2 regions of the Roseomonas sp. TF40 genome follow, and region 2 is predicted to be linked to the other one. Evidence: riboswitches for the same ligand, from Rfam matches in the RefSeq annotation. Region 2 holds a riboswitch; the other holds the start of a gene.

Region 1 (3,212 bases), on a different contig from region 2:
CACCCCGATGGCCGAGGCGCTGGGCCAGCCGGTGGTGGTGGAGAACCGCCCCGGCGCCGGCGGCACGACCGGCACCGGGCTGGCGGCCCAGGCCAATGACGGCCATACGCTGCTGATGGTCTCGATCGCCCATGCCGTGAACGCGGCGCTCTATCCGCGCCTGCCCTATGCGGAGGCCGACTTCGTCCCGGTCGGACCGGTCGCCGTGGTGCCGAACGTCCTGGTTGTTCCCGCGGCACGGCCCTGGCGCAGTGTCGGCGACCTTGTCGCCGAGGCCCGCCGGCGGCCGGGCGCGCTGACCTACGCCTCCGCCGGCAGCGGCACCTCCATCCACCTGGCCGGCGCGCTTTTCGCCGATCTCGCCGGCCTCGCGCTGGAGCATGTGCCCTATCGCGGTTCGGGACCGGCGGTGACGGACCTCGTCGCCGGGCGCGTGGACATGATGTTCGACAGCGTCACCTCCGCCGGTCCGCACATCGCCTCCGGCCGGCTCGTCGCGCTGGCCGTCACCACCTCCCGCCGCATCGCCGCCTTCCCGGACTTGCCGACGATGGCCGAGGCCGGGGTGGCCGGCTTTGCCGTGGACCCCTGGTTCGCCATGGTCGCGCCGCGCGCCCTGCCGGAGCCGGCGCGCGCCCCGCTATCGGCGCTGCTGACCCGGCTGCTCGACGATGCGGCGATCGCCGAGCGTTTCGCGCGGATCGGCGCGGAGCCGATGGCAGGCAGCGCGGACTCGCTGGCGCGCCTGCTGGCGGCGGAGACGGCGACCTGGGGCGCCTTCGTCCGGCGCACCGGCATCCGGCCGGAATGACGCGGCGATGCTGATCCATCGCGCGATCCCGGCGTTGCGCGCGGCACTGGCCCGATGGCGCGCCGATGGGGCGCGCGTGGCGCTGGTGCCGACGATGGGCGCGCTGCATGAGGGCCATCTGTCGCTGATCGCCGCGGCGCGCGCGGCGGCCGATGTCGTCATTGCCTCGATCTTCGTGAACCCGACGCAGTTCGGACCGAATGAGGATCTCGCGCGCTATCCGCGCGACGAGGCGGGCGACCTCGCGAAGCTGCGGGGCGCGGGTTGTGACCTGGCCTGGCTGCCGACGGTCGAGGCGATGTACCCGGCGGGCAACGCCACCTCCGTCGAGGTGCGCGGCGTCTCCGAAGGCTTCGAGGGCGCGGCGCGGCCGGGCCATTTCGCCGGCGTCGCCACGGTCTGCACCAAGCTCTTCCTGCAGACGGGCGCCGATGTCGCCGCCTTCGGCGAGAAGGACTGGCAGCAATTGCAGGTCGTGCGTCGCGCCGCGCGCGACCTCGACATCCCGATCCGCATTCTGTCCGTGCCGACGATGCGCGAACCGGACGGCCTCGCGCTCTCCTCGCGCAACCGTTTCCTCGCGCCTGCCGAGCGTGCGACCGCGCCACAGCTTCATGCCGCGCTGCGCCGCGCCGCGGCGCGGATCGGCGCGGGCGGAACGGTGCGCGCCGTGCTGGCCGAGGAGGAAGCCGCGCTGCGTCATGCCGGCTTCGCGCCCGACTATCTCGCGCTGGTCGCGGCCGAGACGCTGCGCCCGCTGGAGGCGATGATGCCGGCCACACCGATGCGGCTGCTCGCGGCCGCACGGCTCGGCACGGTGCGTCTTCTCGACAACATCGCTCTGTCGGACACGATGGCATGACGCAATCCGCTTGACGTGCATGCCGCATCGTCGGCATGAAGATTTTGCGGGAGAGTCCGCATCGGCATCGCGGCCGGTGTGGCGCCGAAGGAGCAACCGCCCCGGAAACTCTCAGGCTCACGTACCGCGCTGAAACTGGAACTCTGGAAAGTGGAGCAGCCGCTCCCGCCGACGGTGTAAGTCGCTGCCCCGCGAGGGGGCACGATGATGCTCTCAGGCCAATGACAGAGGGGGCATTCGAACCCGCGCGGGGCGCGCGGGAGGAGAATGCGCATGTCCCGTTCTGAACGCGATTCGGTCGCCGTGATCGGCGCCGGCATCACCGGCATCACAACCGCCTACAACCTGGCCCGCCGCGGCCATGCGGTGACGGTCTTCGACCGCCACCCCTATGCGGCGATGGAGACGTCCTTCGCCAATGGCGGACAGCTCTCGGCCTCGAATGCCGAGGTCTGGAACAGCTGGTCCACCGTGCTGAAGGGCCTGAAGTGGATGGTCTCGCCCGGTGCCCCCCTGCTGGTGAGCCCGAAGCCCTCCTGGCACAAGCTCTCCTGGATGGCGGAGTTCGTCGCCGCGATCCCGCGCCACGAGGAGAACACGATCACCACCGCGCGCCTGGCGATCGAGGCGCGCCAGCATCTGCGCCGCATGGCCGAGGAAGAGGGCATCGACTTCGACGCCGAGGATCGCGGCATCCTGCATTTCTACGCGACCAAGGCGGAGTTCGACGCGGCCGCGCGCGTCACGGCGCTGCTCGCCAAGGGCGGGCTCGAGCGCCGCGCGGTCACGCCCGCCGAGATCCGCTCGATTGAGCCGGCGCTGCAGGGCGACATCTATGGCGGCTTCTACACGCCATCCGACTTCACCGGCGACATCCACAAATTCACCAACGGGCTCGCGCTGGCCTGCGCGCGGCACGGCGTGACGATGCGCTATTCAACGGAGGTGCTCGCCGCCGATGCGGGCGCGCAGGGCGTCGCGGTGGTGTGCCGCTCGACCGAGCCGACGGCCGATGGCGCGCCGCACCCGCGTGAGACGCACCGCTTCGACAAGGTCGTGGTCTGCGGGGGGGTGATGTCCCGCCGGCTGGGCGAGGCGCTGGGCGACCGGATCAATGTCTATCCGGTGAAGGGCTACTCCATCACCGTGCAGCTCGACGACCCGGCCGACCAGGCCGCCGCGCCCTGGGTCAGCCTGCTCGACGACAAGGCGAAGATCGTCACCAGCCGGCTCGGCGCGCGGCGGTTCCGCGTGGCGGGCACGGCCGAGTTCAACGGCTACAACCGCGACATCCGCGCCGAGCGCATCGCCCCGCTCGTCGCCTGGTGCCGCGCGCATTTCCCGGGCATGAGCACGCGCCACGCGGTGCCCTGGGCAGGCCTGCGGCCGATGATGCCGGACATGATGCCGCGCGTGGCGCGCGGACGCAGCCCGCGGGTGTTCTACAACACCGGCCACGGGCATCTGGGCTGGACGCTCTCCGCCGCAACGGCCGATGCGGTGGCCGCGCTGGTGGGGGCGCGCGCGAACGCGTAGCGG
Region 2 (3,212 bases):
ATGCGAGCAGCAGCGTGTCCGACTTCCCGCGCGTCGCGGCATGGGCGAGCGTCACGGCTTCCGCCGCCGCCGTCGCCTCATCGAGCAGCGAGGCATTGGCCACCGGCAGGCCGGTGAGGTCCGTGACCAGCGTCTGGAAGTTCAGCAGGGCCTCGAGGCGCCCCTGCGCGAGTTCCGCCTGATAGGGCGTATAGGCCGTGTACCAGCCGGGATTCTCGAGGATGTTGCGCAGGATCACCGGCGGCGTCAGCGTGCCGTGATAGCCCATGCCGATCAGCGACTTGATGTCGGCGCGGTTCTTCGCGGCGAGGCCGCGCAGCTCCGCGATCACCTCGGCCTCCGTCACCGCGGGCGGCAGCGGCAGGGCCTGCGCGCTGCGGATGGCGGCGGGCACGGTGCGCGCGGTCAGCGCATCGAGGCTCTCGGCGCCGACCACCTTCAGCATCGCCGCGATCTCGGCTTCCGAAGGCCCGATATGGCGGCGCGCGAATTCGCCCTTGTCCTCGAGCGCCGTCAGTTCACGCAGCGCGCTCATGCCAGCGTCTCCACGAAGGCCGCGTAGTCGGATTCGCTCATCAGCGCGGCAACGGCGGCGGGATCGACGCCCTCCATCTTGAAGAACCAGCCCTCGCCGGTCGGGGCCGAGTTGATCAGCGACGGATCATCGGCCAGCGCGCCGTTCACCGCGGAGATCTTCCCCGCCACCGGCGCATAGACGTCGGAGGCCGCTTTCACGCTCTCGACCACGGCGCAGGCCTCGGCCTCCGCCACCTCGCGGCCCACTTCCGGCAGGTCGACGAAGACCACGTCGCCCAGCGCGTTCTGCGCATGGTCGGTGATGCCGATGGTGGCGGTGCCGCCCTCGAGGCGCACCCATTCATGGTCCTTGGTGAAGCGCAGTTCGGCCATCGGGGTCACTCCTCAGCGGGCGTAGCGGTGGGGGATGAAGGGAAGCGGGGCGACACGGCCCGGCAGGGCCTTGCCGCGCACCATCAGTGACAAAACGGTGCCATCGGCGGCGCTGCTGCGCGCGACATAGCCCATGGCGACGGGTGCATTGGCGGAGGGGCCGAAGCCGCCGGAGGTGATCTCCCCCACCGCGGCGCCATCGACCTCGATCGGCGTATGCCCGCGCGCCGGCTGGCGCCCCTCGGGCTGGATGCCCACGCGCAGCCGCTTCGGGCCGTTGTCGAGTTCGCTGCGCACGCGCTCGGCGCCGCGGAAATCCCAGGCCATGCGGCGCCGCTTGCCGATGGTCCACACCAGGTTCGCCTCGACCGGGCTCGTGCCCTCATCGAGGTCATTGCCGTAGAGGCACAGCCCCGCCTCCAGCCGCAGCGAATCGCGCGCGCCGAGCCCTGCCGGCAGCACGCCCGGCAGGGCGAGCAGCGCCTTGGCCAGCATCTCGGCCTGCTCGGCGGGCACGGAGATCTCCACGCCATCCTCGCCCGTGTAGCCGCTGCGCGAGACGAGGGCCGGCACGCCGGCGATGTCGAACTCACCCACCCCCATGAAGCTCAGCGCGGCGATGCCCGGCGCCAGCGTGGCGATGGCCGGCACCGCGCCCGGGCCCTGGAGGGCGATCAGCGCGCGGTCGGGCAGCGGTCGCAGCGTGACCCCGGCGGGCAGCACGGATTCGATGGCGGGGATGTCCAGGTGCTTGCGGGAGGCGTTGAGCACCAGGAACAGCCGGTCGCCCATGTTGGCGACCATGAAATCGTCCAGGATGCCGCCCGATTCGGTCATCAGCAGCCCGTAGCGCTGCCGCCCGGGCTTGAGCGCCTGCACATCGGCCGGCGTCAGCGCCTCGAGCGCCGCGGCCGCGCCCGTGCCGACCAGCTCGGCTTGGCCCATATGGGAGACGTCGAACAGCCCGGCCGCGGCGCGGGTGTGCAGGTGCTCGGCCATGATGCCGGGCGCGTATTGCACCGGCATTGCATAGCCCGCGAAGGGCACCATGCGGGCGCCCAGGCTGCGATGCAGCGCGGCAAGCGGGGTTTCGAGCAGGTGCTCGTCGCTGACAGGTCCGGCCACGGTGCCCCCAAAGGCTCGCCCACGCCACAATGGCGCGGGACGTCTCCGTGGCCCCCCTCTGTCCCGGAACCTGAGAGATTCAGCGGCCGAAACGCGGCGGAACCGTGGTTCCTGCGCTGGCGCCTTTCTCCTTCGGTGCCACGCCCCGTTCGGGGTGCGGGCTTTCCAGAGGTCCCTCTCCGCGCGGCCCTTCTGCCTGAGCGTTTCCGGGGGCCGGTTGCGCCTTCGGCGGCGGATGCATCCCCGAGGGGACCACCCGCTCTCTCCCGCGCGGTGTCAGCGGGACCCGGGATATGACCCAGCCCCCCGCGCCGCGCAACCGTGGCAGGGTTGGAAAATCCCCTTCAGCGCGGCCCGCGCGCCCGATTATGCGCCAATTGCTCGGGCGTGAGCTGGAAAGAGATGCGGATGGCGTAGTCCACCGCCCGCACGCCCTCGCCCAGCGGCACGTTCACCCGCGCCGTTGCGCCGGGGCCGACGAGTCGCGGCACGTTGGTGGGGAAGGTCAGGCGCGTGGTGAAGGCCTGCCGGTCGAGCAGCGTGGTGTCCCCCACATCGCTCAGCGCGACGAACCAGGGCAGCTCCGCGGCGCGGCTCTCCGCGGCGGGGCCGCGCTCGGCCTCGAAGCGGGGGGTGATGCGCACGGAGAGCGCGGTGCGGTCCCGGCCCGTATAGTCGCAGGTGGCGTCGAAGCCGGTGAGCCGCGCATCCAGCACCATTGCCGTCAGGTCCCGCACGCCGCCCGTGCGGAAGACGGTCATGTCCGCGCCATCGGCCAGGATGGCGATTCGCGGGCAGGGCGCCTGGGTGGAGCCCAGCGGGCCGGAGGGCGCCGAGGAACAGGCGCCCAGCGCCAGCACTGCGCCGAGAATGGCCATGTGGCGTTGCGGGATCGTCATGGCGCCCACCTGTCCCCTTTGAAGCTGCGGCCCTGGCCGGTAGGATGGCCCCAGGGCCACCCTATCCGTGGTCTATCGCATTGCCACAGGCGCAGGGCCACCCCTGGGCGCCGACCAGAGAACCGGATCGCTTCCATGACCGCCGCGCCTGCCGACAAACCCCGGCTTACCGTGCTGCTCGCCGGCCCGCGCGGCTTCTGCGCCGGCGTGGACCGCGCCATCAAGATCGTGGAGGAGGCGCTGAAGCGCCACGGCAAGCCGGTCTATGTCCGCCACGAG

Evidence for each region. Region 2 has a riboswitch for glycine ahead of gcvT (glycine cleavage system aminomethyltransferase GcvT). Riboswitches for the same ligand answer to the same signal wherever they lie in the genome.
Region 1: linked by a shared signal. The riboswitch ahead of AC2D9U_RS22235 (D-amino acid dehydrogenase) and the one ahead of gcvT (glycine cleavage system aminomethyltransferase GcvT) in region 2 are both predicted to bind glycine.

What each region holds. Positions count from the first base shown of each region.
Region 1 covers NZ_JBXVVR010000010.1:81,175-84,386, forward strand. Annotated here, with positions in the region: gene AC2D9U_RS22225 (tripartite tricarboxylate transporter substrate-binding protein) at 1-811, shown strand, start outside; gene panC (pantoate--beta-alanine ligase) at 819-1,673, shown strand; glycine riboswitch at 1,711-1,810, shown strand; gene AC2D9U_RS22235 (D-amino acid dehydrogenase) at 1,947-3,209, shown strand.
Region 2 covers NZ_JBXVVR010000002.1:786,087-789,298, forward strand. Annotated here, with positions in the region: gene gcvP (aminomethyl-transferring glycine dehydrogenase) at 1-535, opposite strand, end outside; gene gcvH (glycine cleavage system protein GcvH) at 532-909, opposite strand; gene gcvT (glycine cleavage system aminomethyltransferase GcvT) at 922-2,034, opposite strand; glycine riboswitch at 2,090-2,206, opposite strand; glycine riboswitch at 2,209-2,313, opposite strand; gene AC2D9U_RS09755 (hypothetical protein) at 2,379-2,933, opposite strand; gene ispH (4-hydroxy-3-methylbut-2-enyl diphosphate reductase) at 3,069-3,212, shown strand, end outside.